DNA from 4 places in the Streptomyces sp. NPDC017246 genome. Region 1 is predicted to be linked to each of the others. Evidence: riboswitches for the same ligand, from Rfam matches in the RefSeq annotation. Region 1 holds a riboswitch; each other region holds the start of a gene.
What was found. Region 1 has a riboswitch for cyclic di-AMP ahead of ACH4MY_RS19890 (transglycosylase family protein). Riboswitches for the same ligand answer to the same signal wherever they lie in the genome.
Positions count from the first base shown of each region.

Region 2: it holds a riboswitch for cyclic di-AMP, as region 1 does, so the genes downstream of both, ACH4MY_RS04580 (M23 family metallopeptidase) here and ACH4MY_RS19890 (transglycosylase family protein) in region 1, are expected to answer to the same signal.
Region 3: it holds a riboswitch for cyclic di-AMP, as region 1 does, so the genes downstream of both, ACH4MY_RS02775 (peptidoglycan DD-metalloendopeptidase family protein) here and ACH4MY_RS19890 (transglycosylase family protein) in region 1, are expected to answer to the same signal.
Region 4: it holds a riboswitch for cyclic di-AMP, as region 1 does, so the genes downstream of both, ACH4MY_RS19005 (C40 family peptidase) here and ACH4MY_RS19890 (transglycosylase family protein) in region 1, are expected to answer to the same signal.

Region 1 covers NZ_JBIRMW010000008.1:51,541-59,247, reverse strand. The annotation lists gene ACH4MY_RS19900 (cytochrome P450) at 1-33, shown strand, start outside; gene ACH4MY_RS19895 (transglycosylase family protein) at 163-1,218, shown strand; cyclic di-AMP (ydaO/yuaA leader) riboswitch at 1,477-1,651, shown strand; gene ACH4MY_RS19890 (transglycosylase family protein) at 1,655-2,377, shown strand; gene eno (phosphopyruvate hydratase) at 2,687-3,973, shown strand; gene ACH4MY_RS19880 (septum formation initiator family protein) at 4,064-4,534, shown strand; gene ACH4MY_RS19875 (DUF501 domain-containing protein) at 4,571-5,116, shown strand; gene ACH4MY_RS19870 (exopolyphosphatase) at 5,113-6,027, shown strand; gene ACH4MY_RS19865 (NAD(P)/FAD-dependent oxidoreductase) at 6,397-7,707, shown strand, end outside.
Region 2 covers NZ_JBIRMW010000002.1:940-8,646, forward strand. The annotation lists gene ACH4MY_RS04570 (PrsW family intramembrane metalloprotease) at 1-1,279, shown strand, start outside; gene ACH4MY_RS04575 (aldo/keto reductase) at 1,369-2,316, opposite strand; gene ACH4MY_RS04580 (M23 family metallopeptidase) at 2,362-3,483, opposite strand; cyclic di-AMP (ydaO/yuaA leader) riboswitch at 3,495-3,642, opposite strand; gene ACH4MY_RS04585 (PP2C family protein-serine/threonine phosphatase) at 3,844-5,085, opposite strand; gene ACH4MY_RS04590 (MFS transporter) at 5,219-6,442, opposite strand; gene ACH4MY_RS04595 (PLP-dependent cysteine synthase family protein) at 6,439-7,482, opposite strand; gene ACH4MY_RS04600 (hypothetical protein) at 7,545-7,707, opposite strand, start outside.
Region 3 covers NZ_JBIRMW010000001.1:623,021-630,727, reverse strand. The annotation lists gene shc (squalene--hopene cyclase) at 1-596, shown strand, start outside; gene ACH4MY_RS02805 (1-hydroxy-2-methyl-2-butenyl 4-diphosphate reductase) at 596-1,276, shown strand; gene hpnH (adenosyl-hopene transferase HpnH) at 1,284-2,306, shown strand; gene ACH4MY_RS02795 (aspartate aminotransferase family protein) at 2,320-3,705, shown strand; gene ACH4MY_RS02790 (helix-turn-helix domain-containing protein) at 3,781-4,482, shown strand; gene ACH4MY_RS02785 (DUF6126 family protein) at 4,517-4,672, shown strand; gene ACH4MY_RS02780 (tyrosine-protein phosphatase) at 4,680-5,501, opposite strand; cyclic di-AMP (ydaO/yuaA leader) riboswitch at 5,861-6,049, shown strand; gene ACH4MY_RS02775 (peptidoglycan DD-metalloendopeptidase family protein) at 6,054-7,040, shown strand; gene ACH4MY_RS02770 (SGNH/GDSL hydrolase family protein) at 7,204-7,707, shown strand, end outside.
Region 4 covers NZ_JBIRMW010000007.1:315,354-323,060, reverse strand. The annotation lists gene ACH4MY_RS19040 (class I SAM-dependent methyltransferase) at 1-474, opposite strand, end outside; gene ACH4MY_RS19035 (VOC family protein) at 485-829, opposite strand; gene bioD (dethiobiotin synthase) at 940-1,656, opposite strand; gene ACH4MY_RS19025 (adenosylmethionine--8-amino-7-oxononanoate transaminase) at 1,674-2,954, opposite strand; gene bioB (biotin synthase BioB) at 2,960-4,213, opposite strand; gene ACH4MY_RS19015 (8-amino-7-oxononanoate synthase) at 4,357-5,544, shown strand; gene ACH4MY_RS19010 (ATP-binding protein) at 5,707-6,144, shown strand; gene ACH4MY_RS19005 (C40 family peptidase) at 6,209-6,685, opposite strand; cyclic di-AMP (ydaO/yuaA leader) riboswitch at 6,688-6,810, opposite strand; gene ACH4MY_RS19000 (hypothetical protein) at 7,210-7,515, opposite strand; gene ACH4MY_RS18995 (ClpP family protease) at 7,523-7,707, opposite strand, start outside.

The sequences.
Region 1 (7,707 bases):
GTGGAGTTCACCCCTTCCGTACGGCTCCGTTGAGGATCTCTTGAGCTGACGGCTCATCAGAAATGTGATCTTCGCGTGATCGTGGGTCCATCGACTTGTGATGAGTGTTCGAATGCGGCTACGTTTCGCCGCAGTCTCAGCCGCCACGCGAAAGGCGCTCCTATGCGTTCCGGGAACGGACGACACCGTCGCCCCCGTCAGGCCCCCGCCATCGTCGTCGCCGCGGGCGTGACCGGATCCGCCATGGCGCTGCCTCTGCTCGCCACCGGATCCGCGTCCGCCGCCGACGCGGCCACGTGGGACCGCGTCGCCGAATGCGAGTCAGGCGGTCAGTGGAGCGCCAACTTCGGCAACGGCATGTACGGCGGGCTCCAGTTCACCCAGGACAGCTGGGAGCGCAACGGCGGCCTCGCCTACGCGCCCAGCGCCGACCTGGCCAGCCGCGCCCAGCAGATCGCGGTGGCCGAGAAGGCCTTCGCCAAGGGCAGCACCGAGTGGGCCACCTGTGCGCCGATCGCCGGCCTGAAGAACGACGGGAAGGGCACCGGGGTGGACCCGGGTCCGACCTCCGTCCCCACGACCCCCGCGGTCCCCGTCCCCGAGTCGAGCTGGAACACGGGCGTCTCCGAGGCCTCCAAGAGCCCCACAGAGGCCGACGAGGCCGCCGGGAAGGCCAAGGGGCCGGTCTCGCCGACCGCGCCCGCGTCGCCGACCGCGCCCACCACCCCCGTCTCGCCGACGGCCCCGGTGAGTCCCTCCGCGCCGACGGACCCGTCCGACCCGACGGTTCCGACCACCCCTAGCACGCCCGATACGTCCCTTACGCCCGGTACGCCCGAGGGTGACGAGACGTCGGCCACGCCCGGCACCGGTAAGCACCGGGGTGACGCCGCTCCGGAGGAAACCGACAAGAAGGACAGCTCTACCGAATCCGGTAGACATGCCTCGGGCAAGGACAACCTCGCGGAAAACCCCGACGTGACGCCGGTGGCTGACGAAGCGAAGAATGCGGACGCAACGGACAGTCAGGGCAAGTCGGACCCGTATACGGTGCAGCCGGGCGACAGCCTGTCCGACATTGCACAGCAGAACGAACTCCCCGGCGGCTGGACCGCGCTCTACGACGCCAACAAGAAGACCGTGGGCGTCGACCCGGACCTCATCCTCCCTGGTCAGAGCCTTGACCTGACGAACGGTTCGCTGACCGAGGCGAAGTGATTCGGGGTTGAATGTCCGGTTCTGGGCAAGTGAGACATGGGTCTCTTCGCCCCAACTGGCGTGTCACGCCCGCAAACTTTGCTCCCGTCACCTCCCACCTGCATAAACACCCCCCGCCGGAAGGCAAGTAGGGGCGATATTTCCGCAATACGCCTCTTTGAACTTCCGGTGGGTCTGTGTCTACGGTCATCACCGCTCGCCACCGCGGGCCCCGTCGACCGAAACGCCGAATCCTGCCGTCGGCCGATGGGAACAGTCGTCGCGTAAGCGCCGAAGGCAGGAGTGGGGGACCCAAGGTAAGTGCCGGGCCCGGCCGTTGAGACAGACGGCCGATGACCGGCTTGGGGTGAAGCCGCGTGCTAGGACACGCGGCCGGGCAACTCTTCCGGCCCGAACCCGACAGCTCACCTCACAGGCGTCGGTGAGGAGAATCTCCATGCTGTTTTCCGGTAAGGGCAAACACCGCCGTCCCTCCAAGGCCACCCAGGTCGTCACGCTCGTCGGCGTCACCGGTGTCGCCGTGGCCGCCCCGCTGATGACAGCGGGCACCGCCTCGGCCGCCACGGTCTCCGAGTGGGACACCGTCGCCGCGTGCGAGTCCGGCGGCAACTGGTCCATCAACACGGGCAACGGCTACTACGGCGGCCTGCAGTTCTCGGCCTCCACCTGGGCCGCGTACGGCGGCACCGCCTACGCCTCGACCGCCAACCAGGCGTCGAAGTCCCAGCAGATCGCCATCGCCGAGAAGGTCCTCGCGGGCCAGGGCAAGGGCGCCTGGCCGTCCTGTGGCGTGGGTCTCTCCGGTGCCTCCTACGACGGCGGCGCCGCCGAGAGCGCCCCCCAGCAGAGCGCCCCCCAGCAGCAGGAGCGGAAGGCCGAGCAGCCGACCACCCGCAGCGAGCAGCGCCAGGCCCCGAAGAAGGCCGCGCAGCCGCAGGCCGCGCCGAAGGCCGCCGCCAAGAAGACGGTCACCACCCCGACCGGCAAGAAGGTCAAGAAGGGTGACGGCGAGTACAAGGTCGTCGCCGGCGACACCCTCAGCAAGATCGCTCAGGCGCAGGGCGTCAAGGGCGGCTGGGCCAAGCTCTTCGAGCTGAACAAGGACGTCGTCGAGAACGCCGACCTCATCTACCCGGGCCAGCAGCTTCACCTGAAGTAGGCCCGGCGGATCGCGTGAGTCCGGCGGCTCGCGCGACCCCTCCGACCCTCCCGCGGTGACCACCCCGACCCGGCGCGCCCTTCCCCCGTGCGCGCCGGGCCGGGGTTCCCCATTTCCGGGGTCTTTGTGGTTACTGTCCAGTAGTTCCGGGGGCCTTCGTCCCCAGATGCATGCCCTTGGGTCCTTTTTCGTCCCAGGGGGCGGGCGCCCGGCTGGCCGGAGCCTCCGAGCCGGTTAGGCTCTTGTCGCAAGGCCGATCGACCCTGCACCGGCCATGCGTCACATCCAGCGTCACATCCCAAAAAGGAGATGCTCGTGCCGTCCATCGACGTCGTCGTAGCCCGGGAAATCCTGGACTCCCGAGGCAACCCCACGGTCGAGGTCGAGGTCGGCCTCGACGACGGCAGCACCGGCCGTGCTGCTGTTCCGTCCGGCGCCTCCACCGGTGCGTTCGAGGCCATCGAGCTTCGCGACGGTGACCCCAACCGCTACCTGGGCAAGGGTGTCGAGAAGGCCGTCCTCGCCGTCATCGAGCAGATCGGCCCGGAGCTCGTCGGCTACGACGCCACCGAGCAGCGCCTGATCGACCAGGCGATGTTCGACCTGGACGCCACCGAGAACAAGGGATCCCTCGGCGCCAACGCCATCCTCGGCGTCTCGCTCGCCGTGGCCCACGCCGCCTCCGAGGCCTCGGACCTGCCGCTCTTCCGCTACCTCGGCGGCCCGAACGCGCACCTCCTGCCCGTTCCGATGATGAACATCCTCAACGGTGGGTCGCACGCCGACTCCAACGTCGACATCCAGGAGTTCATGATCGCCCCGATCGGCGCGGAGTCCTTCTCCGAGGCCCTTCGCTGGGGTGCCGAGATCTACCACACGCTCAAGGGCGTGCTGAAGCGCAAGGGCCTCTCCACCGGCCTCGGCGACGAGGGCGGCTTCGCCCCGAACCTGGAGTCGAACCGCGCCGCCCTCGACCTCATCCTCGAGGCCATCAAGGAGGCCGGCTACACCCCGGGCACCGACGTCGCGCTCGCGCTCGACGTCGCCGCGTCCGAGTTCTACAAGGACGGCAAGTACGAGTTCGAGGGCAAGTCCCGCTCGGCCGCCGAGATGACCGAGTACTACGAGGAGCTCGTCTCCGCGTACCCGATGGTCTCCATCGAGGACCCGCTGTACGAGGACGACTGGGCGGGCTGGAAGGTCCTCACCGACAAGCTGGGCGCCAAGGTCCAGATCGTCGGCGACGACCTCTTCGTCACCAACCCGGAGCGTCTGGCCCGCGGCATCGAGGAGGGCACCGCGAACGCCCTCCTGGTCAAGGTCAACCAGATCGGCTCGCTGACCGAGACCCTCGACGCCGTCGAGCTCGCCCAGCGCAACGGCTTCAAGTGCATGATGTCCCACCGCTCCGGCGAGACCGAGGACGTCACCATCGCCGACCTCGCCGTCGCCGTGAACTGCGGTCAGATCAAGACCGGCGCCCCGGCCCGCTCGGACCGCGTCGCCAAGTACAACCAGCTGCTGCGCATCGAGGAGATCCTCGACGACGCCGCGGTCTACGCCGGCCGCAGCGCCTTCCCGCGCTTCAAGGGCTGACAGCGTCGCACCAGGTAGTTCCGTCCGTCCCCGCACTCGGTCCCGTACCGTGTGCGGGGACGTCCGCGTGAACAGGGGAGGCGACACGACATGGCCGCGAAGGACCGGGACCGGTTCTCCACCGCGACCCGGATCAGACTGCTCGGCGAGCAGACCGCCGCCCGTGTCTACCGTTCCCAGACCCGCCGCCAGGCGCGCCGCTCCCGGCTCACCGGCCGCGCGGCCTTCCTCGCCCTGGTCGTCTGCTCCCTCGTCGTGGCGCTCGCCTACCCCATGCGGAGCTACGTCTCCCAGCAGGGCGAGATCGCCGAGCAGGAACGCAGGGCCGCCGAGGCCGCCCGCCGGGTCGAGGAACTGAAGGACGAGAAGGCCCGCCTCCAGGACCCGGCCTACGTCCGCCGCCTCGCCCGCGAGCACCTCCACTACCTGCTGCCCGGCGAGAGCGGCTTCACCGTGAACGACCCCGACGCGGAGCAACGGCCCCGCGGCGACCAGGGCGCGGCGGACCGCCCCTGGTACGACAACCTCTGGGACGGCGTCGACCACGCCGACCGCCCCTGACCTCCCCCTCGTACGCGACACACGAACAAGGCAGACATGGAAACGCCCCCTCCGCAGACCGAACGCACCGAGCCCACCGCGACGGACATCGCCGCCTTCGAGCTGCAGCTCGGCCGGCCGCCCCGCGGCCTGCGCGCCATCGCGCACCGCTGCCCGTGCGGGCAGCCGGACGTCGTCGAGACCGCGCCCCGTCTTCCCGACGGCACGCCGTTCCCGACCACGTACTACCTGACCTGCCCCCGGGCGGCCTCGGCCATCGGAACCCTGGAGGCCAACGGGGTCATGAAGGAGATGCAGGCCCGGCTCGCCACGGACCCCGAGCTCGCCGCCGCCTACCGGTCCGCGCACGAGGACTACATCGCCCGTCGTGACGCGATCGACGTCCTGGAGGGCTTCCCCAGCGCCGGCGGCATGCCGGACCGGGTCAAGTGCCTGCACGTGCTCGTCGGACACTCGCTGGTCGCGGGCCCCGGCGTGAACCCGTTCGGCGACGAGGCGCTCGCGATGCTGCCCGAGTGGTGGGCGAAGGGCGCGTGCGTGACCCCCTGCGCGGACAAGGAAGAGAAGGAGTCGGCGGAATGACCCGGGTCGCCGGAATCGACTGCGGTACGAACTCCATCCGCCTCCTCGTCGCCGACGTGCACCCCGAGACGGGCGAGCTCGTCGAACTGGACCGGCGGATGACCATCGTCCGGCTCGGGCAGGGCGTCGACAAGACGGGCCGCCTCGCCCCCGAGGCCCTGGAGCGGACCTTCGCCGCCTGCCGCGCGTACGCCGAGGTCATCAAGGAGCTGGGCGCCGAGAAGCTCCGCTTCGTCGCCACCTCCGCCTCCCGCGACGCCGAGAACCGCGACGAGTTCGTGAACGGGGTCGTGGAGATCCTCGGCGTCGAGCCCGAGGTCATCACCGGCGACCAGGAGGCCGCGTTCTCCTTCACCGGCGCCACCGGCGAGCTGCACGGCACGCAGACCTATCTCGTCGTGGACATCGGCGGCGGCTCCACCGAGTTCGTCACCGGCAACAAGGACGTCGAGGCCGCCCGCTCCGTCGACATCGGCTGCGTCCGGCTCACCGAGCGGCACGTCCGGCACGACCCGCCGACCGCGGAGGAGGCCGACGCGATCCGCGCCGACGTCCGGGCCGCGCTCGACCTGGCCGCCGAGACCGTGCCGATCGACACCGCCGAGACCCTCGTCGGGCTCGCCGGCTCGGTCACCACGGTCGCCGCGATCGCCCTCGGACTCCCGGAGTACGACTCCGAGAAGATCCACCACGCCCGGATCTCCGCCGCCCAGGTCGCCGAGGTGACCGACCGGCTGCTCGCCTCCACCCACGCCGAGCGGGCCGCGATCCCCGTCATCCACCCCGGCCGGATCGACGTGATCATCGCCGGAGCACTCGTCCTGCGCGAGATCGTCGAGCGGGTCGGAGCCCACGAGGTCGTCGTCAGCGAGCACGACATCCTCGATGGGATCGCCCTATCCGTGGCATAGCGGGCACCTATCGAGCCTCCTGACGACGTGCCGCCGGGAAAGTTCGTGAAGTTCTTCACAAGGAAAAGGGCCCTGGTGGCGCCCGAAGGGGGCCTTTAGGCCCTTCGGGGGGTGCGCCGGGGCCCTTTCGCAGGTGCGGGGGGTGAATCGCTCGATGTTTCCATCGTGTGAACGGGTCCCGTGGTTCAGCGTTAACGGGGGCTCTCCTGGCCAGTTCACAAGGGGTGAACAACGTTCGCCCTTGCATCCCGGTTCCTTTGCAGCACCATGACATGGATCACGTGGGCGGCGGAGTGTAGCAGAGGTGCCCGGAGACCTTGTGAAGGGGCGCACGAGCACCCCCCTCTGACGGGGTGGATACTCGATGGCATGAGCACCACGGAGCGTCCCAGGATCCTCGTAGTAGGCGGCGGGTACGTAGGCCTGTACGCAGCTCGGCGCATCCTCAAGAAGATGCGCTACGCGGAGGCGACCGTCACGGTCGTCGACCCGCGGTCGTACATGACCTACCAGCCCTTCCTCCCCGAAGCCGCCGCCGGCAGCATCTCGCCGCGCCACGTCGTCGTCCCGCTGCGACGCGTCGTCCGCGGAGCCGAGGTGCTCACCGGCCGGGTCACCACCATCGACCAGGACCGCAAGGTCGCCACGATCGCGCCGCTCGTCGGCGAGGCGTACGAGCTGCCCTTCGACTACCTGGTCATCGCGATGGGCGCCGTCTCCCGTACCTTCCCGATCCCCGGCCTCGCCGAGCAGGGCATCGGTATGAAGGGCATCGAGGAGGCCATCGGCCTGCGCAACCACGTCCTCGAGCAGCTCGACAAGGCCGACTCGACCACCGACGAGGAGGTCCGCCGCAAGGCGCTGACCTTCGTCTTCGTGGGCGGCGGCTTCGCCGGCGCGGAGACCATCGGCGAGGTCGAGGACCTGGCCCGCGACGCCGCGAAGTACTACCAGAACGTGTCGCGCGAGGACATGCGCTTCGTCCTGGTCGACGCGGCCGACAAGATCCTTCCCGAGGTCGGCCCCAAGCTCGGCCAGTACGGCAAGGAGCACCTGGAGAGCCGCGGGATCGAGATCTACCTCGAGACCTCCATGGACTCCTGCGTCGACGGCCACGTCGTGCTGAAGAACGGCCTCGAGGTCGACTCCAACACGATCGTGTGGACCGCCGGCGTGAAGCCGAACCCGGCGCTCTCCCGCTTCGGTCTGCCGCTCGGCCCCCGCGGCCACGTGGACTGCAACGAGAAGCTCCAGATCAACGGCCTCGACTACGCCTGGGCCGCGGGCGACAACGCCCAGGTCCCGGACATGGTCGGCCGCAAGGCCGGCAACCCGAACGCCTGGTGCCCGCCGAACGCCCAGCACGCGCTGCGCCAGGCCAAGGTCCTCGGCGACAACGTGGTGGCCGGGATGCGCGGCTTCCCGCAGAAGGAGTACAGCCACGCCAACAAGGGCGCCGTGGCCGGCCTCGGTCTGCACAAGGGCGTCGCGATGATCGTCATGGGCAAGGTGAAGATCAAGCTCAAGGGCCGTCTCGCCTGGTACATGCACCGTGGCTACCACGGCATGGCGATGCCGACCTGGAACCGCAAGATCCGCGTCTTCGCCGACTGGACCCTCGCGATGTTCCTCAAGCGCGAGGTCGTCTCCCTGGGTGCCATGGAGACGCCGCGCGAGGAG
Region 2 (7,707 bases), on a different contig from region 1:
GGACACCGAGGAGCCGGCCTTCCCGGCGGCCGCCGACCGGTCCCAGTGGCGCTACCGGCCCCGCCGGGCCTTCTGGCGCAGCCGGGTGGTCCGGGCCGTCGCCGTCGTCACCGTGCTCGCGATCTGCGCCCTGTTCATCCTCGGGCTGGTCCGCGAGCAGACGGGCACCGAGGGCTTCCTCGTCGGTCTGGGCCTCGCCGTGCTTCCCGTACCGCTGCTGATGGCCGCGTTCCGCTGGCTGGACCGGGTCGAGCCGGGGCCGTGGAAGAACCTGCTCTTCGCCTTCGCCTGGGGCGCCTTCGCCGCCGCGCTGGTCGCGATCCTGGCGAACTCCTTCGCGGTCCGCTGGATCGCGACGGCGACCGCCGACCCCGATTCGGCGGACACCCTCGGCGCGACGGTGATCGCTCCGGTGGTGGAGGAGAGCGCGAAGGCCGTCGCGGTCCTGCTGCTCTTCCTCTTCCGCAGGAAGCACTTCGGCGGTCTGGTCGACGGGGTCGTGATCGCCGGATTCACCGCGACCGGCTTCGCCTTCACCGAGAACATCCTCTATCTGGGCAACGCCTTCGGCGAGGACCAGGAGTTCGGCTCCACCGGCCTCGGCTCGGTGACCGCCGCGACCTTCTTCGTCAGGGTCGTGATGTCCCCGTTCGCGCATCCGCTCTTCACCGTGCTCACCGGCATCGGCTTCGGCTTCGCCGCGCTCGCGCCGCGCGGGAAGCGGCTCCGCCGGGTGCTGCTGCCGTGCGCCGGGCTGCTGCTCGCCATGGGGCTGCACGCCGCGTGGAACGGCTCGGCCACCTTCGGCGGCCCGCTGACCTTCTACGCGGTGTACGGGGCGCTCATGGTCCCGGCCTTCGGTCTGCTGACCTGGCTCGCGGTGTGGAGCCGCCAGCGCGAGCTGCGGACGATATCCGGGGAGCTCCCGGCGTACGCGGCGGCCGGCTGGCTCTCCCCCGCCGAGCCGCTGGCGCTCTCCTCGATGCGCGCCCGTCAGCTGGCCCGCGCCTTCGCCGCCCGCACGTACGGGCAGCCCGCCGCACGGGTCGTCGGCGAGTACGAGTCCTTCGCGACGACCCTGGCGTTCCTGCGGGACCGGGCCCGGCGCGGTACGGCCGGGCCCGACTTCCCCGCCCGGGAGCAGGAGCTGCTGCACCATCTGTGGCAGCGCAGGGAGGTCGCCTCGCCCGCGCTCACGTACGCGGCGCGGGCGACGGGCCGGGTGTGGGCGCCGCCGCAGTACCTGGACTACGACGGCTACAACCCGTACCGCAGGTAGACGGTCCGCGGCCGGACCGCCGTCGGGAGGTCATCGGCCGGACCGCCGTCGGGAGGTCCCCGGTCGGCCCGCCGCCCGGAGGTCCCCGGTCAGACGGCCGAGGCCTCGGTCAGCAGGGTCAGCTCGGTGTCCGTGAGCGTGAGATCGGCCGCCGCGACGAGCGCCGGGACCTGCTCGACCGTACGCGCCGAGGCGATCGGCGCCGCGACGGTCGGGCGGGAGGCGAGCCAGGCGAGGGCGACGGTGGCGAGTTCGGCGCCGTGCGCCTCGGCGACCGTGTCGAGCGCGGAGAGCACGGCACGGCCCCGCTCGGTGTCCAGGTGCCCGCCGGCCCCGGAGGCGCGGACGCTGTCGACGGTGGCGCCGGGGCGGTACTTGCCGGTGAGGAAGCCGGCGGCGAGGCCGTAGTACGGGACGGCGGAGAGCCCGGCGTGCTCGACGGTCTCCAGGAGGGGGCCCTCGTAGGTGTCGCGGGAGACCAGGTTGTAGTGCGGCTGGAGGGCGACGTAACGGGCCAGGCCCTCGGCCTCGGCGAAGTCGAGGGAGGCGCGCAGCCGCTCCGGGGAGATGTTGGAGGCGGCGACGGCCCGCACCTTGCCGTCCTTCACCAGCTGGTCGAGGGCGGTGACGATCTCCTCGACGGGGACGGACTCGTCGTCGAAGTGCGTGTAGTAGAGGTCGATGCGGTCGGTGCCGAGGCGCCGCAGCGACTCCTCCGCGCCCGCCTTGATGGTGGTGGCGGAGAGGCCCTTGAAGTGGGGGTGGGCGCCGACCTTGGTGGCGACGAGGACGTCGTCGCGGTTGCCGCGCGAGGCGAGCCAGCGGCCGATGACGGTCTCGGACTCGCCGCCCCGGTTGCCCTCGGCCCAGGCCGAGTAGACGTCGGCGGAGTCGACGAAGTTGCCGCCCGCGGCGGTGTAGGCGTCGAGGACGGCGAAGGACTGTGCCTCGTCGGCGGTCCAGCCGAAGACGTTGCCGCCCAGGGCGAGCGGGAAGACGTGCAGGTCGGATCGGCCCAGCGGGCGGAGGGAGGTCATGGGTCGGTCAACCGTCCGCACCGCCGGGGCTATTCCGGGGTGGTGTCAGAGGCTGAGGCCCTTGGAGCGGAGCCACTGCGCCGGGTCGATGCCGTCACCGCCGGAGGTGTGCACCTCCATGTGGAGGTGGGCGCCCGTGACGTTGCCGGTGGCGCCGACGCGGCCGATCGTCTCGCCGGTGCCCACGGTCTGGCCCGCGCCGACCGTCATGGACGAGAGGTGGCAGTACCAGACCTCGGTGCCGTCCTCCAGCTCCAGGACGATGCGGTAGCCGTACGAGCCGGACCAGCCCGCCGACTTCACGGTGGCGCCGTGGACGGCCTTGAGCGGGGTACCGGTGGGAGCGGCGAAGTCGAGGCCCGTGTGGTAGCCGGAGGACCACATCGAACCGGACTGCATGTAGGTGGCGCTGAGGCTGTACGAGGAGAGCGGCATCGAGTAGCTCGCGGCCAGCTTGGCGAGGCGCTCGGCCTCGGCCTTCGCCTCGGCTGCCGCTTCCGCCTTCGCCTTGGCCTCCGCCTCGGCCTTGGCCTTCGCCTCGGCGGCCGCCTTCTCCGCCGCGTCGGCCTTCGTCTTCGCCTCCGCGGCGGCCTTCTCCGCCGCCGCCTTCTCCGCCGCGGCCTTCTCGGCGGCGTCGGCGGAGGCCTGCTGCTGCTCGGCCTGCTGGAGGATGCGGGCCCGCAGGGCCTCGCCCGCGTCGCCGGCGCCGGTCACGGCCTGCGCGGTCCGGCCGGTCGCCGCGTCCTGCGTGTCGTCGAGGGTGGCGTACGTGGCGACGGTGAGCGGGTTCGGGTTGGCGCGGGCCGCGCTGACCGTCTCGTGGGTCTCCTCGGGGAGGAGGTCGCCGACACCGGGAAGGTCGTGGGGGTCCGGCAGGTGGAGGTCCGGGAGGTCGGGAAGGTCCGGGAGCGATATGGCCACCGGGGGCTTCTCCTGCGCGGTGGCGAGGCCGCCCGCGCCGACGGCCGCGATCACGCCGACACCGAGGACGGTGGAGGAACGGGCGAAGTTGGAGCGCTGCTTGACGACCCGGTGACGGCCGCCGGAACGGTTCTGGGCGCGGAGGGAGTCCTCGGTGGGATTCCACTCGGTGTCCGGGGCGGAAGGACCCGCACCACCACCGAAGGCATCGAAGGGGGCTTCGGGTGCGGGAGTGTTGGACGCCACGAAGGCGCGCTCCTTTCCTTCCTTCTCGCCTACCGGGTTAGCTGACGGGTTCGGAGCAGGAAGGTCTCCTACGGGCACGGTCGCACCAGGTGCGAAGGGCCCGATTCACCCCAAGTAGTGGTTCCCCGGTTCCTTTTCAGGATTCGGCGCGTGCGCACGGTGCCGCCTCTTGCGACGGCTGGGACGACCGCGCTGCGTTATCGAACGTTAATAGACAGGGGGTCCCGATTCCAAGCCGTTCCTCTTGATCATTCATTGAATTGGGAGGGAATGGCCCGAGTTGACCCCCCTTCAGTAAGGGGCCGTGGAACTCTCGCGATCTGACGTTATGTCAATTGTTATCGCAGCGACACCCCGCGACTACGGCCGGTGACCGGGCCTGCGGCCGGGCCCGCCACGGGTGCCGCCGGGACCGCCCGGCGGCACCACCGGCATCGTCCGGCGCCGTTCCGGCTGCCCCGCCGCCGGACGGCTCACCGCGAGCAGCGCCATGTCGTCCGTCGACCCGCCGCCCGTGTGCAGCCGTACGTCGCCCACCAGCGCGTCGAGCAGCTCCTCGGGGCCCGGGAAGATCCGGCCGGCCAGGCGTTCCCCCGGGTCGTAGAAGACACCCGCCGCGTTCCGCGCCTCCGAGAGGCCGTCGGTGTAGAAGAGCAGCGTCGCTCCCGGCGGGTAGGGCCGCCCCTCGGCCCGGTCCGGCCACGCCGCCAGATCGCCCATGCCGAGCGGCAGCGCCGGCTCGCTCGGCTCCAGCGCCTCCAGACGCCCGTCCGCGTACAGCATCAGCGGGGGCGGATGCCCGCGGTTGACGACCCGTACGAAACCCTCGAAGGTGCCCCCTCCGTCGCCGCGCGGGATCTCGGCGAGGACGGCGGTGGTGAACCCCTCGAAGGCGTCGAGCCCGTCCCGGCGGGTGCCCTCCCGGGCGAGGGCCCGTTCGAGGCGCTCCGCCACGCCCTCCAGGGTCCGCTCCTGCTCGGCCGCCTCCCGGAAGGCCCCGATGACGACGGCCACGGCCTCGACCGCGTCCAGCCCCTTGCCGCGGACGTCGCCGAGCACCAGCCGCACCCCGTAGGGGGTGTCCTGGACGGCGAACAGGTCGCCGCCGATGAACGCGTCCGCCTGCGCCGCCTCGTAACGGGCCGCGCACTGCAGCCCGCCGATCCGCTCGGCGGGCATCGGCAGCACCGCCTTCTGCGCGGTCTCCGCGATGACCCGCGCGGAGGCCAGCCGCTCGCCGCTGCGGCGCACGACCCGGTTGATGAGCAGGGCGAGCGCGGCGACCGTGAGGACGGTCAGGGTCTCGGTCAGGGACGGGATGTCGGTGATGGTGCCGTTGTAGTGGTGCAGCTCGACGGAGGCGAGGACGGCCGCGATCCCGGTGAGGAGCGTCGTGAGGGTGGAGAAGAAGGGCGCGGCGATCAACGGGGCCGCGGAGAAGAGCGGCGCCGCCGTGTAGGTGGCCGGTGTCAGCAGGTCGAAGACGACACCGCCCAGGATGATCAGCGGCGGCAGTGCCCGGATGAACTTCCGGGCACGGGGGTACGGGCGGCGGCCCCCGCCGCCCCGCCGCCCGCCGAACGCTCCTGGGGGGTGCCCCACCTGTGCTCCCCTCCCCCGTCCGTACCCGGGCGCGGCCCGTACCGCGCCCTCCCAGGGTGGCCGCGGCCCCGCGGGGCGGCGACTCCCACGGGGCCGACTGGCGTACGGCCCGGGCACGCGCGCGTGCGACGGCTCAGTCCGCCGCCGCGGCACCCTCCGCCAGCCGGCCCCCGCGCGCCAGGAGCGCCATCGCCGCCGCACACGTCAGGCCCACCGCGCACAGCGCGAGCCACGGCATCGCCGACCATCCGGTCACATCGAGCAGCGCGCCCGTCCCCAGGTTCCCGAGGGTGATCCCGATCCCGCAGACCGTGTTGTAGAGCCCGTAGTGGGTGGCCACCCAGCGCCCCCGGGACAGGGCGACGACGGTGTCCATCTCGTAGGGGTAGAGCACCGCGTTCGCGACGGCCAGGACCGCCGAGCAGGACAACAGCCCCACCAGGCCCCGCCCCAGGGCGGCCGGGATCAGGAAGGCCCCGCCCATCAGGGCGAGCCCGAGGACCAGACACCGCTCCCGGCTCAGCCGCCGCTTGCACCAGGCCGTGATCCGCAGCTGCCCGGCGAGCGCGACCAGGGCGGAGACGACGAAGAGCGCCGTCGTGGGCCCCGTACCGCCCGCCGCGAGCGGCAGCGCCAGATAGACCTGGAAGGACAGCACGTACGAGCCGGTCATGGCGAGCGAGAAGAGCCAGAAGGTGCGGTGGGCGAGCACCGTGCGGAACTGCCCCCGCTCCTCCCCCGCCGGCGCCGGCTTCCCCCGCCGTACGGGCATGTACCTGAGCTGCACCAGGGTCAGTCCGGCGAACAGCACCGCCGCCACCCCGCACGTCAGCCGGAACGACACCCCTGTCAGGGCCACCCCCACGAGCGGCCCGAGCAGGATGCCCGCCTGGTAGTAGACGTTGAACAGCGCGAAGGCCTCCACCCGGCGCTCCTCCCCCGCCTCCGCCGCGAGACAGGCCCGTACCGCGGGGTTGAACAGCGCCCCCGCGAGACCGGTCGCGAGCGAGGCGACGACCAGCATCGGCAGCGACTGGGCGAAGGCCAGCGCCCCGAAGCCGGCCGTCCGCAGCGCACAGCCCGCCACGATCAGCGGCTTGAAGCCGAGCCGGTCGGCGAGCGCCCCGCCGACGAGGAACATGCCCTGCTGGGAGAGGTTCCGGGCGCCGAGCACCAGCCCCACCGCCCAGGCGGCCATGCCGAGCCCGTCCGCGAGGTGCGCGGCCAGGTACGGCATCAGCATGTAGAAGCCGAGGTTGATGGTGAGCTGGTTGAGGAAGAGGAGCCGCACGGCCGGCTCGAAGGTACGGCTCTGCTTCCACACCCCGCCCCGGGGAGCCGCCGTCGTGGTGCTCAACGGGCCCGCCCCGCCCGGTCCAGGACCTTGCGGGTCCAGCCGTCGACGGGCGCGCCCGCCTCGAATCCGGCCGGGTCCTCCCGTACGGGTCCGGCGAGAAGGCCGTGCGCCGCGCAGAACTCGTCGTTGAAGACGGTGTCGAAGTACCGCTGCGGCCCGTCGGGGAAGACGGCCGCGATGCGCGTCCCGCGCGGCCGGGTGCGGGCCAGCCACCCGGCGACCAGCGCGACCGCGCCGACGCTCCAGCCGCCCGTCGCGAAGTGGCGCGAGGCCAGGCGGCGGGCGGCCCGTACCGCCTCGGCGGGGCCCACCCAGTGGATCTCGTCGAAGGCCCCGTGGTCCACGTTGTCCGGGTGGATGGAGGAGCCGAGGCCGCGCATCAGCCGCTCGCCGGCGGGCAGTCCGAAGACGGTGGAGCCGACGGAGTCCACGCCGACCAGTTCGAGGGCGGGGCTGCCGGTGGCGCGCAGGGCCCGGGAGATCCCGGCCGAGTGGCCCCCGGTGCCGACCGCGCAGACGAGGACGTCGATCCGGTCGAGCTGCCCGGACAGTTCGGCGGCGAGCCCCGTGTACGCCTCGGGGTTGTCGGGGTTCCCGTACTGGTTGGGCCACCAGGCCCCGTCGAGGGACAGGAGCAGCTCGGCGACCCGGTCCATCCGGGCCTGCTGCCAGCCGCCCCGCGGGCTCGGCTCCGGGACGACGTGGACCGTGGCTCCGTGGGCGACGAGCATCCGCTCGACGATCGGTTCGAGGCCGGGGTCGGTGACGACATGGACGGGATGGCCGTGCAGGACACCGGCCAGGGCGAGGCCGAGACCGAGGGTGCCGGAGGTCGACTCGACGATCGGGGCGCCGGGCCGCAGCTCTCCGCGACGGCGGGCCCGCTCGACCATGTGGAGGGCGGCGCGGTCCTTGATACCGCCGAAGTTGAAGCCTTCGAGCTTGGCCCAGTAGCCGTCGTCCATCCACAGCACGGGGGTGTTGCCGACGGCCTGAGCGGCGAGGGACGCCGACGCGGCGACGGGCAGCAGGTTGTTCATCAGGAGTACGTCCTTGGAGTGGGTACGCCGAAAGGGAGCCTGGTCGTGTCGTGCGACCCGGCTCAGTTCCGGTTCACTCCGAGGGCGATCAGCAGCAGGCCCGGCTCGGGGCCGGGTCCCGCCCGGTCGCGGGCGCGGCACGCGCGCGGATCGGCGGGGAGGACCTCGCCGTCGGCGGGAAGTGCGGCACCGCCGGCGACGGGCGCCGCGGGCTGCGGGACCGTC
Region 3 (7,707 bases), on a different contig from region 1:
TCGGCGAGGTGATCGACCCGCCCTCCGCCGACGTCACCGCCCATGTGGTGGAGATGCTGGCCTACGAGGGGCTCGCCCAGGACCCCCGCACCCGCAGGGGAGTCGAGTGGCTGCTCGCCCACCAGGAGCCGAACGGCGCCTGGTTCGGCCGCTGGGGCGTCAATCACCTGTACGGCACCGGCTCGGTGCTCCCCGCGCTCACCGCCGCCGGGCTGCCCGTCTCCCATCCGGCGATCCGCCGCGCCGTCGACTGGCTCAGGTCCACCCAGAACGAGGACGGCGGCTGGGGCGAGGACCTCCGCTCGTACCACGACGAGGCATGGATCGGGCGCGGCGCCACCACCGCCTCCCAGACCGCCTGGGCACTGCTCGCCCTCCTCGCGGCCGGCGAGCGCGACTCCGAGCCCGTCCGGCGGGGCATCGCCTGGCTCGCCGCCACCCAGCGCGAGGACGGCTCCTGGGACGAGCCGTACTTCACCGGCACGGGCTTCCCCTGGGACTTCTCCATCAACTACCACCTCTACCGGCTGGTGTTCCCCCTCACGGCGCTCGGTCGCTACGTGTACGGGGAGCCCTCGCCCGCCAAGGAGGGGTGATGGGCCGCGAACCGGGCCCCGGCGCCCCGCCACCGCTGCTGATCGCCTGCGCGCTCGGCATCGAACAGCTCGCCCTGCGCAGCGGGGACCGGGCCGGCGCCCCCGGGCCCCTCAAGGTGCTCCGTACGGGCATGGGCCCCGACCGGGCCCGCAGGGCGGTCTCCCGGGCGCTCGGCGAGGAGGGATGGCGGGACGCCGCCGTCATCGCCTCCGGCTTCTGCGCGGGACTCGCCCCCGGTATGCACCCGGGGGACCTGATCGTCGCCGACGAGACCCGCGGCCCGGACGGCGTCACCCTCTGCACCGGGTCGGAACTCCTGGTGAAGGCTCTGGTCAGGGCTGTACCGGGGCGGGCCGTCCACACGGGGCCGCTGGCCGGCTCCGACCATGTGGTGCGCGGCCCCGAGCGGGCCGCGCTGCTCGCCACCGGCGCGATCGCCGTCGACATGGAGTCCGCGGCGACCCTGCGGACGGCGGGCGCGCTCCGCACCGCGGCGGGCCTCGGCGGAGGGCCGGACGCCCGCCCGGTTGCGGCCGTCCGGGTGGTCGTGGACGCTCCAGAACATGAACTGGTCCGGATCGGCACGGTACGCGGGGGAATATCGGCCTTCCGTGTTCTTCGTGCCGTCCTTCCCGCGTTCTTCGAATGGCACCGTTCTTTGCTGCTCCCCAGGAGGTGAGCGAGTTATGGCCATGCCGCTCCGTCAGTCCATCAGGGTCGGGACCTACCTCTTCGAACAGAAGCTCCGCAAGCGTGAGAAGTTCCCGCTGATCGTCGAGCTCGAGCCGCTGTTCGCCTGCAATCTCAAGTGCGAGGGCTGCGGAAAGATCCAGCACCCGGCAGGTGTCCTCAAGCAGCGCATGCCGGTCGCCCAGGCGGTCGGCGCGGTCCTGGAGTCCGGCGCCCCCATGGTGTCCATCGCGGGCGGCGAGCCCCTGATGCACCCTCAGATCGATGAGATCGTGCGCCAGTTGGTGGCCAAGAGGAAGTACGTCTTCCTCTGCACCAACGCCATGCTGCTCCGCAAGAAGCTGGAGAACTTCACCCCCTCGCCGTACTTCGCCTTCGCCGTGCACATCGACGGCCTGCGCGAGCGGCACGACGAGTCCGTCGCGAAGGAGGGTGTGTTCGACGAGGCGGTGGCGGCCATCAAGGAGGCCAAGCGGCGCGGTTTCCGCGTCACCACCAATTCGACGTTCTTCAACACCGACACCCCGCAGACCATCATCGAGGTCCTCAATTTCCTCAACGACGACCTCCAGGTCGACGAGATGATGATCTCTCCCGCGTACGCGTACGAGAAGGCCCCCGACCAGGAACACTTCCTCGGCGTCGAGCAGACCCGCGAACTCTTCAAGAAGGCCTTCGCGGGCGGAAACCGGCGCCGGTGGCGGCTCAACCACTCGCCGCTCTTCCTGGACTTCCTGGAAGGAAAGGCGGACTTCCCGTGCACCGCCTGGGCCATTCCGAACTACTCGCTCTTCGGCTGGCAGCGACCCTGCTATCTCATGAGCGACGGATACGTCCCCACGTACCGCGAACTCATCGAGGACACCGACTGGGACAAGTACGGCCGCGGCAAGGACCCGCGCTGCGCCAACTGCATGGCGCACTGCGGCTACGAGCCCACGGCCGTCCTCGCCACCATGGGCTCCCTCAAGGAATCCCTGCGCGCGGTCAGGGAGACCGTCTCCGGGAACAACGCGTGAGGACGGGGGAGCGATGAGCGGCGAGTTCGACCTCGGGGCGCTGCTCGCCGAGCGCGGCGGCGAGCGGTACGAGCTCCACGCCAGGTACCTCAACCACCAGCTGCCGCGCATGCTCCACACCATCGGCTTCGACAAGGTGTACGAGCGGGCCGAGGGCGCCCATTTCTGGGACTCCGACGGTGTCGACCACCTCGACATGCTCGCCGGCTTCGGCGTGATGGGCCTCGGACGGCACCACCCCGTCGTCCGCAGGGCCCTCCACGACGTCCTGGACGCCCAGCTCGCCGACCTCACCCGCTTCGACTGCCAGCCGCTCCCCGGACTCCTCGCCGAGCGGCTCCTCGCCCACAGCCCGCATCTCGACCGCGTCTTCTTCGGCAACAGCGGCACGGAGGCCGTGGAGACCGCCCTCAAGTTCGCCCGGTACGCCACCGGGCGGCCCAGGGTCCTCTACTGCGTCCACGCCTTCCACGGGCTCACCACCGGCTCGCTCTCGGTCAACGGGGAGGACGGCTTCCGGGACGGCTTCGCCCCGCTGCTGCCCGACACGGCGATCGGGCTCGGCGACCTCGACGCGCTGGAGCGGGAACTGCGCAAGGGCGACGTGGCCGCCTTCGTCGTCGAACCCATCCAGGGCAAGGGCGTCCACGCGGCCCCGCCGGGCTTCCTCCGTGCCGCCCAGGAGCTGCTCCACCGGCACGGCGCCCTGCTCATCGCCGACGAGGTGCAGACCGGCCTCGGCAGGACCGGCGACTTCTACGCCTACCAGCACGAGGACGGCGTCGAACCGGATCTGGTCTGTGTCGCCAAGGCGCTCTCCGGCGGCTATGTGCCGGTCGGCGCCACCCTCGGCAAGGACTGGATCTTCAAGAAGGTCTACTCGTCGATGGACCGGGTCCTGGTCCACTCGGCGAGCTTCGGATCGAACGCGCAGGCCATGGCGGCCGGACTCGCCGTCCTCTCGGTCATGGAGAACGAGGGGACGGTCGCGCACGCGCGCCGGATCGGCGACCTGCTCTCCGGGCGTCTGCGGGAGCTGGTGCCCCGGTACGAGCTCCTCCACGAGATCCGCGGCCGCGGCCTGATGATCGGGATCGAGTTCGGCCGGCCGTCCTCGCTGGGGCTCCGCGGGCGCTGGACGATGCTCCAGGCCGCCCGCAAGGGACTCTTCGCCCAGATGGTCGTCGTCCCGCTGCTCCAGCGGCACCGGATTCTGACCCAGGTCTCCGGGGACCATCTGGAGGTGATCAAGCTGATCCCGCCGCTGGTCATCGACGAGGCGGACGTGGACCGGTTCGTCACCGCCTTCACGGCGGTGATGGACGAGGCTCACGGCGGTGGCGGGCTGATGTGGGACTTCGGGAGGACACTGGTCAAGCAGGCGGTCGCCCAGCGCTGAGCCGCCGGATCCCGGGACTTTTGCCTCTGAGGCAAGAAACTTGCCTCAGAGGCACGATCCTGGCGGAATGGACGCATGGACCACGTCCCCGGGGAAGCCTCCCCGGACCCCACCACTCCGGGCGTTCCGCCCGAAGCCGCCCCGTCCGGCGCGCGTGCCGCATCCGCCGCTTCCGGCGCCCCGGCCGACCCCGCCGTCCTGCCCGACGTCGCCCCGCAGCTGCGGGCCCTGCGCCGCCGCAGGGGGCTCACCCTGGAGGCCGCCGCCCAGCGGGCCGGGCTCTCGCCGGCCCACCTCTCGCGCCTGGAGACGGGAAACCGGCAGCCCTCGCTCCCTATGCTGCTCGCCCTCGCCCGTATCTACGGTACGACGGTCTCCGAGCTCCTCGGCGAGGCACCGCCCGAGCGCGACCCCGTCGTCCGGGCCGGCCGCTCCGAGCCCGTCGAGGCCGACGGCTGGATCTACCGCCAGGCGGGCGGCGCCGGACGCGCCCTGCAGTGCCTGCGGGTCCACGTGCCGTACGCCACCCGGGGCGACATCGTGCGCGTCCATCCCGGCGAGGAGTGGATCCACGTCCTGGAGGGCCGGGTGCGGCTCGCGCTGGGCGAGGCCGTCCACGTCCTCGATCCCGGGGACAGCGCGCACTTCGACTCGCTCACCCCGCACCGGATCGGGGCCGCGACCCCCGGCGGGGCCGAGCTGCTCTTCGTCCACACCCTGATGCAGAGTCCCGCGGCCGAGCTGTGCCTCGGCGACGGGACTCCGCACCGCCGCTGATCCCACGTCCTTCCTTCGGCAGAAAAGGATGAACATGTCCGAGAAGTCACGACCTGTCACCGGCGAAGAGCGAGGCGAGGGCAAGTTCCCCAAGGGTCTCGTCCTGCGCCTCTTCGCCTATCTGATCGCCGGGCACCTCTTCGCCGGCTTCCTCTACCTGCTCTTCATGCTCGGCGGGCAGAACCAGTAGATCCCGGTCACACCTCGGTGAGGAGCCGCTCCCGCAGGCGCGCGAGGGTCTCCGGGGCCAGCTTCAGGCCCTCGGCGAGGTAGGTGTCCACCGAGCCCCAGGTCGCCTCGATCGTCTCGAAGGCGCCCCGCAGGTACTCCACCCGCGCGTCGAACAGCGGGCTCAGCAGCTCCATCACCTCGGGCGACATCGCGTCCGGGGCGGTGGAGCTGCGGCGCACCTTGTAGCGGCGGTGCGGGTCGTTCGACTTCACGTAGTCGGCCTCGATCGCCTCCCGCTCGACGCCGAGGGCGAGCAGGGTGATCGCGATGGAGAGCCCGGCGCGGTCCTTGCCGGCCGCGCAGTGCATCAGGGCGGGGAGGCTGTCCTCCGCCAGGGAGTGCAGGACGCGGCTGTGCTCCGCGGTCCGCTCGACCACCATCTTTCGGTACGAGTCGGACATACGGGTGGCGGCCTTGCCGTCGCCCAGGATGTCCCGCAGCTGCTCGATGTCGCCGTCGCGGACCAGCTTCCAGAACTCCTTGCCGTCGGCGGGGTCGTTGAGCGGTATGTTCACGTTCCGCACGCCGGGGAGGTCCACGTCCGGACCCTCGATCTTGCGGTCGGCCAGGTTCCGGAAGTCGAAGACGGTGTGCAGGCCCAGCGAGTCGAGGAAGGCGACGTCCTCCTCGGTGGCGTGGGCGAGGTGGCCGCTGCGGAAGAGGCGGCCGGGGTGCACGGCACGCCCGTCCGTCGTCGGCAGGCCGCCCACGTCCCGGAAGTTGCGGACCTCGGCCAGCTCGGGCTCGTTCGTTTCGATGGGCGGGACCTGCGGCAGCTGCTGCGTCACGGATGCTCCTGATGGTCGACGTTCGGGTGCCCGACGCGAGATCGGTTCCAGGGGCAATCATCCAGGTGGCGGCCCTGCGGCGCACCCCCCTGGACGGGAATGGGTGATCTGTCCGAATTGAGGCGTTGTGCATAACGCGCCCTGTTTACAGGTGAGATGAGCCCGAGCGCGTGAGCAGCGTCATAGAAGTGACGGATCGTGGCCGGGGGCCCGGGGCAATTGCCGTACGGAAAAAGGAAATCGAAGGCCCGTCATCCACGGAGGGTGACCGGAATTCCGGGTGAAAGGCCGTACGGGGAAAGCCGGGAGAAATCATTGGCTTGTTCGCCCCGACCCGCTCGTCTAGCGTCACCGTCAATCCGGTCGGACCGCCGAATCCTGCCACCGTCCGGAATACCACTCATCCCATGCGTGGCAGGAGCGGGGGACCCAAGGAAGTACGCCGGTCCCGCGACGCAGGACGGCTTGGGGTGAAGCCGCGTGAGAACGCGGCCGGGCATCTCCAGTCCGAACCCGACAGCTCACCTCGCAGGCGCCGGAGAGGAATTCGCCATGCCCGCGACGGGTAAGCACCGCCGTCCCAAGATCAACCCCCTGACCCGCGGAATCGTCGCCGCCGGCACGGGAGGCGCCGTTGTCGCCCTCCCGTTCCTCGGCGCCACCGGCGCCTACGCCGCCGAGCAGGCCGCCCCGGCCGCCGCTCCCGGCCAGGCCGTCACCGCCGCCGCCCAGGTGAAGGCCCCCGCCACCGCCAAGGCGGCGCCCGCCACCGTGCGGGCCGCTCCGAAGACGTACTCCGTCGTGCGGGGCGACTACCTGTCGAAGATCGCCGCCGACCACCACCTCACGGGGGGCTGGCAGAAGCTGTACGCGGACAACCGCCAGGTCGTCGGCGAGAACCCCTCGCTCATCCTGCCCGGCATGAAGCTCACGCTCGGTGCCAAGAGCACCGCCGCCCCGAAGAGCGCCGCGCCCAAGGCCGCCGCCCCCAAGAGCGCCCCGAAGAGCTCCGCGAAGTCCTCGGCGAAGAACACCGACGAGGCCCCGCGCGCCTCCCGCGGCAGCGAGCGCGCGGCCGCCCCGGCCGCGAGCACGCAGTCCTCCGGCTCCTCCTCGGCCGGCGCGACCTCCTCCTCCGGCTGGTTCGCCCCCGTCAACGGCGGCATGTCCACCCCGTACCGCGCCGCGGGCTCGATGTGGTCCTCCGGCTACCACACCGGCGTGGACTTCATGGCCTCCACCGGCACCACGATCGTCGCGGTCGGCCCCGGCACCGTCTACTCCGCCGGCGACGGTGGCGCGTACGGCAACCAGGTCGTCATCCAGCACGCCGACGGCACCTTCTCGCAGTACGCCCACCTCTCCTCGATCGCCGTCTCCGCCGGCCAGACCGTAAGCGGCGGAGAGCGGATCGGCCTCTCCGGCGCGACCGGCAACGTCACCGGGCCGCACCTGCACTTCGAGATGCGCACCGGGCCGGAGTACGGCTCCGACATCGACCCGATCGCCACCCTGCGTCAGCACGGTGTGAACATCTGACGCCCCGTCGTCACTCGGAGGCCCGGCACACACGTGCCGGGCCTCCGGCGCGGTCCCGGTCTATTCCGGCTTGGCAAATTCTTTATCGGTGGCATATGTCACCCGGCGTCAACCCCTCCTTACGGTCGCGTAGGTCACATCCGAAAGGGAAGGATGTGCTCTCGTGGCAGACGATTCGAGATCAAGAGACAAGAACGCATTCGGGTCGTACGCGGCGATCGGTGACAGCTTCACCGAGGGCGTCGGGGACCCCGGCCCCGAGGGGACGTACGTCGGCTGGGCGGACCGCTTCGCGGTGCTGCTCGCCGACCAGCTGCCGGAGCACGACGCCTTCCGCTACGCCAATCTGGCCGTACGCGGGCGCCTCCTCGACCAGATCGTGGCGGAACAGGTCCCCCGGGCGAAGGAACTCGCCCCCGACCTGGTGACCTTCTGCGCCGGCGGAAACGACATCATCCGCCCCGGCACGGACCCCGACGACGTCGCCGAGCGCTTCGAGCGGGCCGTCGCCGACCTGACCTCCGCGGTCGGCACCGTCATGGTGACCACCGGCTTCGACACCCGCGACGTGCCCGTGCTCAAGCACCTGCGCGGCAAGATCGCCACCTACACCGCCCACGTCCGGGCCATCGCGGACCGCTACGACTGCCCGGTCCTCGACCTGTGG
Region 4 (7,707 bases), on a different contig from region 1:
TGGTGTCTCCGCCAGTCCGTGCTCGAAGAACCGCAGCTCACCACCGGGGCGCACCACCCGGTGCAGCTCGGCGAGGGCCTGCGGCGGGTTCCGTACGGTGCACAGGACGAGGGAGGCCACGGCCGCGTCGAAGGAGAAGTCCTCCAGGTGGAGCGCCTCGGCCGTGTCCGGGAGCACGGTCACCGGGACCGGGGCCCGCAGTGCGGCCTCCTGGGCCAGGCGGCGCAGCCGTGCCTCGGGTTCGACGGCCACCACCTCGGAGACCCCGGCCGGGTAGTGGGCGAAGTTCAGCCCGTTCCCCGCCCCGATCTCGATCACCCGGCCGGTGACCCCGGCGAGCAGTTCGGCGCGCAGTTCACCGAGCCCGCCCCTGGTCTCGGCGGAGAGGCTGAACCGGGCGTAGAAGCGGGCGAACAGCGGATGGTGGACGCGGGGTGACGAGGTTTCCGGCGGTACCGGGCGCGAGGGTGTCATCGGAGCCGCCTCAGCCCGTCACGAAGCAGAACTCGTTGCCCTCCGGGTCCCGCATGACCTGGAAGGTGCCCTGTTCGTCCGTCACGAGGCCGCCGACCCGCGCCGCGCCGGAGGGCAGCGCCTCGTCGGCGGCCCGGTCCGGGTTTTCGACCTCCAGGTCGAGATGGACCCGGTTCTTCACCGTCCTGCCCTCCGGTACCCGCTGGAAGGCGAGCCGGACGAACCCCGGCGGGTCCACGTACGACCAGTCTCCGCTCCGGTCGACCGGAGCACCGCCGAGAAGACCGGCCCAGAAGCGGACCAGTGCGGCCGGACCGGCACAGTCGAAGACGATCTCCTGAACGTGAGCGCGCATGCCTCCACCCTACGGAGTCCGCGCTCCCGCGATCCTTCGCGCGGCCGGTCCTTCACTCGGTCGCCGCCCTGTCACCCGGCCGCCGCCCGCCGGTCGGGCACGGCCCCCGCTCAGGCGGGGAACCGCTCCCGGAACGCCTCCGCGTCCCACGTGCCGCCCAGGGCCGGGCCCAGCCAGTCGCCCGCCCCCGCCCGGAACTCCGCGGGGCCGAGCGAACCCGACCCCTCGGGCACCGCTCCGAGGAGCGGCGCGCCCGCCGACTCCGGCAGGTCCGCCAGATTGCAGCGCATCGCCAGGTCCGGCGCGTCCGGCCAGCTGCCGATCACCACCCCCAGCTGCTCGATCCCGCGTGCCCGCAGCGCTTCCGCCGTCAGGACCGTCGAGTTGAGCGTGCCCAGACCGGCCGGCACGACCACGAGGACCGGGGCGCCGAGCAGCGCCGCCGCGTCCGCGAGCGTGCCGCCCTCCTCGTCGAAGCGGACGAGCAGTCCGCCCGCCCCCTCCACGAGCACCAGGTCGTACGCTGCGGCCAGCTTCCGGGCGGCCTCGGCGACCTCCGCCGGGCCGACCGGGGTTAGCCCGGCCCGCCGGGCCGCCGTACCCGGGGCCAGCGGCTCCGGGAAGCGGCCCAGTTCGGCGGAGCCGGCGGCGCCCGAGAGCCGGACGACCTCGTCGGCGTCGCCGCGCTCGTCCGGCCCGACGCCCGTCTGTGCGGGCTTCAGGACGGCGACCGACCGGCCGGCGGCCGTGGCCACGGCGGCCACCGCCGCGGTCACGACCGTCTTGCCGATCTCCGTGCCCGTACCGCTGACGACGACGATTCCCACTGTTCCAGTCCTTCCGTTCAGCCCGCGGCCGCCGCCGCGCCCACCGCGGCGCAGATCCGCGCCAGGTCCGCGTCCCCCGTCACGTACGGCGGCATCGTGTAGATCAGGTCCCGGAACGGGCGCAGCCACACGCCCTCCCGGACCGCAGCCGCCGTGGCCGCGGACATGTCGACGTCGTGGTCGAGCTGGACGACGCCGATCGCGCCGAGCACCCGCACCTCGCGCACCCCCGGCACGTCGGCGACGGGGGCGAGCCCCGCCCGCAGTCCGGCCTCGATCCGCTTGACCTCGACCTGCCAGTCCTGGGAGAGCAGCAGGTCGATCGAGGCGAGGGCCACCGCCGACGCCAGCGGGTTGCCCATGAAGGTCGGCCCGTGGGCCAGGACGGGGACCTCGCCCTGCGAGATCCCGTCGGCGACCCGGCTCGTGCAGAGCGTCGCCGCCATGGACAGATAGCCGCCCGTCAGCGCCTTGCCCACGCACATCACATCGGGGGAGACCCCCGCCTGATCGGCGGCGAACAGCGTGCCCGTACGCCCGAAGCCGGTGGCGATCTCGTCGAGGACCAGCAGCACGTCGTGCGCGTCGCAGGCCTCGCGCAGCACCCGCAGGTACGCCGGGTCGTGGAAGCGCATCCCGCCCGCTCCCTGCACCACCGGCTCCACGATCACGGCGGCCAGTTCGTGCGCGTGCCTCCCGATCTCGGTCCGCAGCAGCTCCGCGTACGACTCCTCGTACGCGGCCGGCGGGGCGTCCACGAACACCTGCCGCTGGAGCACCCCCGACCACAGCTCGTGCATCCCGCCCTGCGGGTCGCACACCGACATGGGCTGCCAGGTGTCCCCGTGGTAGCCGCCGCGCCAGGTGAGCATCCGCTGCTTCTCGGGACGGCCGAGCGAGCGCCAGTACTGCAGACACATCTTGACCGCGACCTCGACGGACACGGAGCCCGAGTCGCTGAGGAAGACGTGCCGCAGCGGCTCGGGGGTGATCTCGACGAGCCGGGTGGCGAGCCGGACGGCCGGCTCGTGGGTGAGCCCGCCGAACATGACGTGGCTCATCCGGTCGAGCTGGCCGCGTACCGCCTCGTTGAGCACGGGGTGGTTGTAGCCGTGGATCGCCGACCACCAGGAGGACATGCCGTCGATCAGCTCGGCCCGTCCCTGGGAGGGTTCGGCGAGCCGCAGGCGTACGCCGGAGGCGGACTCGACGACCAGCGGGTCCGTACGTCCCGGCATGGGGCCGTACGGATGCCAGACGTGCGCCCGGTCGAGGGCGATGAGCTCGTCGTTCCGCACGGCCGTCACGCGTTCGGGGCGAGGTCCGTGCCGGCGCCCCGGCGGCGCACCGCGACCAGATCGGTCCGGGCCTGGTTCGCCGCGGTCTCGACGGGGTCCGCCTGCTCGGCAGCCGGAGCGTGGCCCCCGCACGGCCCGCAGCCGCCGCCCGCCTCGGCGTGCGCACCGCAGCCCGCGCCCTCGGCCGAGGCCTCCGAGCCACAGCCGGCCGACGCCTGCGAGCCGCAGCCGCCGCCCGCCGCGGCGAGCGCGTCCGCGCGGTGCTTCGGCAGCGTGGTCGTGCCGGCGCCCTCCACCTCGAAGCCCGCGTCCGCGATCATGTCCAGGTCGGCCTGGCCGGCCTGGCCCTCGCTCGTCAGATAGTCGCCGAGGAAGATGGAGTTCGCGATGTTCAGCGCCAGCGGCTGCATCGAGCGCAGGTGCACCTCGCGTCCGCCCGCGATCCGGACCTCGACGTCGGGGCAGACGAACCGCACCATCGCCAGGATCCGCAGGCAGCGCTGCGGGGTCAGGTTCCACTCCTTGGCGAGCGGCGTCCCCTCGAAGGGGATGAGGAAGTTGACCGGCACCGAGTCGGAGTCCAGCTCGCGGAGCGCGTAGACGACGTCGACGAGGTCCTCGTCGGTCTCGCCCATGCCCGCGATCAGACCCGAGCAGGCGGACAGACCGGCGGCGTGCGCCTTCTGCACGGTGTCCACCCGGTCGGCGTACGTGTGGGTCTTGGTGATCCCCTCGTACGTCGCCTCGGAGGTGTTCAGGTTGTGGTTGTACGCGTCGGCGCCGGCGTCCCGCAGCCGCTCCGCCTGACCGTCGGAGAGCAGACCGAGGCAGGCGCAGACCTCGACGCCCTCGTTCTGCTCCTTGATGGCCTCGATGGTCTTGCCGACCCGCTCGACGTCCCGGTCGGTCGGACCGCGGCCGCTCGCGACCAGACAGACCCGCTTGGCCCCGCCCGCGACACCGGCCGCGGCGGCCTGGGAGGCCTCGTCCGGCTTCAGCCAGGTGTACTTCAGGATCTCGGCCTTGGAGCCGAGGCGCTGCGAGCAGTACGAGCAGTCCTCGGGGCACAGCCCCGACTTCAGGTTCACCAGGTAGTTGAGCTTCACCCGGCGCCCGAACCACTGACGGCGCACCTTGCCGGCCGCCGCCACCACATCGAGCAGTTCGTCGTCGGAGGTCGCCAGGACGGCGAGCGCTTCTTCACGGGTCGGCAGCTCGCGCCGCAGCCCCTTCTCCACCAGCGTGTTCAGCAGGTCCATAACCGCTGATCCTTGCCTACCGCCCGCCCCCGGGCCAAGGAGGATCCGAACAAACGCCCCCGATAGAGGTGTGTGGATGACCACATCCCGACCTCGGCACGCTCCGGTTAGGGTCTGTGCGCTGCCTACAAAAGGATCGCCGAATGCCACAGGCCGACGACGCGCGGGCCGCGGGCCCGCGCCGTACCGCGTTCGACTGGACCGACGCCGAGGCGCGCCGCCGGGCGGACGCCGGTCTCGTCCGTACGCTGAGGCCCCGGGCGGCCGAGTCGGAGCTGCTCGACCTGGCGAGCAACGACTATCTCGGGCTCACCCGCCGGCCGGAGGTCACCGAGGCGGCGGCCGAGGCGGCGAGGCGCTGGGGCGCGGGCTCCACCGGCTCACGGCTCGTCACCGGCACCACCCGGCTGCACACCCGCCTGGAGCGGGAGCTCGCCGACTTCTGCGGTTTCGAGGCGGCCCTCGTCTTCTCCTCCGGCTACACCGCCAACCTGGCGGCGCTCACCGCGCTCGGCGGCCGGGACTCCCTCGTCGTCTCCGACGCCTCGAACCACGCGTCGATCGTGGACGGCTGCCGCCTCGCGCGCGCCGAGACGGCCGTCGTTCCGCACACCGATCCCGAGGCCGTACGCAAGACCCTCGACGCGCACCCCGGGCGGCGGGCCCTGGTCGTCAGCGACTCGGTCTTCTCCGTCGACGGGGACAAGGCCCCGCTGCCGGAGCTCGCCGCCGCCTGCCGGGCGCACGGCGCGGGGCTCGTGGTGGACGACGCCCACGGCCTCGGTGTCCTCGGCGATGGGGGCCGCGGCGCCCTCCACGGGGCCGGGCTCGCAGGCGACGAGGACGTCGTCGCCACCCTGACCCTCTCCAAGTCCCTCGGCAGCCAGGGCGGCGCCGTCCTCGGCCCGGCCCGGGTGATCGAGCACCTGGTGAACGCGGCCCGCACCTTCATCTTCGACACCGGGCTCGCCCCCGCCGCCGCGGGCGGCGCGCTCGCGAGCCTGCGCCTGCTCGTGGCCGAACCGGGTCTCGCCGAGCGGGCCCGTACCGTCGCCACCACCCTGCACCGGCTGCTCACGGACGCGGGGCTCACGGCGGCGCGGCCCGACGCGGCCGTGGTCTCGGTGCGGGCCCCCTCCCCGGAGGCGGCCCTGCGGTGGGCGGCGGACTGCCGCGAACAGGGACTGGCGGTGGGCTGCTTCCGGCCCCCGTCCGTACCCGACGGCATCTCGCGGCTGCGGCTCACGGCCCGCGCCGATCTGACGGACGCGCTGATCGAACAGGCGGTGGAGACGATCCTGCGTACCGCGCCCTCCGCCCGGCAGGGGTGACGGGCGGCCCAAGAGCGTTCCCGGGCAGCAGAGTTCACCGCTTCGGGCGACAGATGGGGACATATCTTGGTGGAACGCCGCACGGCGCGGCACGATCGGTGGCACTCTGACGCGAAGCGCAATCCGGGGCATTGGCCCCGGCGGGAAAGGGACAGCGTCGCCATGGCAGATCACCAGGAAGCAACCCTCACCCTGCCGAGCGAGCCCGCCTCGGTCCCCACGGCCCGGAGGTACGTCGCGGAGGTCCTCGTGGAGTGGGGCCTCGACGATGCCGCGGACATCGCGGACGCGATCCGGCTGATCGTCTCCGAGCTGGCCACCAACGCCGTCCTGCACACCCTCGGTCAGTCGCCCACGTTCACGGTCGACGTCCGGCTGGAACGCGAGGAACAGCTCCACATCGGTGTCACCGACAGCCATCCACGCCGCCCGCGCCGCCTCCCGGCGGCGGTTCAGCAGGACAACGGCCGCGGCCTGGTCATCATCCGCGTACTGGCCGCGGAGGCGGGCGGCCGTCTCTCGGTGACACCGACCGCGGACGGCGGCAAGACGGTCTGGATCACCGTGCCGTGGACCGTGGTCCCCGTCGTGAGCTGCTGACGGGGTCCCGGGGGTACGGCGGCGCCACCGCACCCCTCACGGACGGACCGTCACCGCCGCCTGATCAGCGGACGCGGCCGTAGTAGACCTTCGACGACCAGATCTTGTCGAGCTTCACCCAGGAACCCGTCTTGGGCGAGTGCCAGATCCTGCCGCTGCCGGCGTAGATCCCCACGTGGTAGACGCGTCCACCGGAGTGGAAGAAGACCAGGTCCCCCTTCTGCCGGCTGGAGGCGGAGATGTGCCGGGTCTTGTTGTACTGCTGCTGCGCGGTGCGGGGCAGCGACTTGCCCGCCTTCTTGTACGCGTAGAGCGTCAGCCCGGAGCAGTCGAACCTGGAGGGCCCGGTGCTCCCGTACCCGTACGGGGCTCCCTTCTTGGACGCGGCGACGCTCAGTGCCTTGTTCGCGTGCGTGGTGGCTGCCTGGGCCTCCGATGCCGCACCTGGTGCGAACAGCGTGCCGCCGACGGCGGCGAGGGTGAGAGCCGAGACGGCTCCGGCCCGGGACAGCAGGGACGGGACATGCATCTGCGCGGTCATGCGCAACCCTTCGTCAGCCGCCTGCGAAGGATGACCTGTCGGGTTCGGGCTGGCGAAGATGCCCGGCCGCTGACGCGGCTTCACCCCAAGGGACTGCCCCGCTGTCGAAACAGCGCGTCAGTCCCGTAAAAATCGGGTCCTCCACTCCTGCCGATCCACTCCTGTCGACCAGACGTCCGGGACAGCGGCAGGACTCGGCGTCCGCCCGGACCGCCCCGCCGCGGCGGCGGGGGCTTGTCGTCGACAGGGATCTTGACCCACACCAGGGTCGAAATCCGAGCTGAAACGGCGATATGTGAGGCTCCTCACGACTGATCCATTCGGGTGGACAGGAAGCCTTTGTGATCTTCGTAGGTGTGGCCGACGAGCCCCGCACCAGCAGCGGAACGCCCCATTCCGCCAAATGCGTACACCTGTTGTGCAACTCACCCGGCACATATGTCGACTCGTCGACTACGCCGAACGGGGGAGCGATTCTGCGGTGCGCGTCGGCCGTCCGGACCTCGACACGACACGCGGGAATGTCAACTCGCGCGGGAGTGGGGGACGGTGACCCGGCCGGTCCTGCGCTCCCCGTCCAACACCCTTAAGGCACGCGCCAAGGTGTCCGTGTGGACCTCGTTCTCGCCCCGCGTATGCATGAGCGTCAGGGCTTGGAGGAGTGCCTCGGCCCGCTTCACCAGGGCTTGTGCCGCGCGCAGGGCTCCATAGGTATGCGTACTCCTGGATGGATTGATCTTCCCAAGGAGGTCGGCGACTTCGAGGTAGGCGTCGACGAGTTCACCCTCCGCGCGGGTCAGCGCGGGCAGCGGGGGCAGCTCGGGAACCACGGCCGGCTCACCGCGCCGCGCCGCCGGAGGCCGCGCTCCGGCTCGTGACGACGTGGTCCACCAGGCCGTACGCGACCGCGGCCGGCGCGTCCAGGACCGTGAGGCGGTCGAGGTCGGCGTCGATCCGCTCCGGGGTCTGCCCGGTGGCCTCGGTGAGCATCCCGGCCACCAGGGCGCGGAGTCGGAGCATCT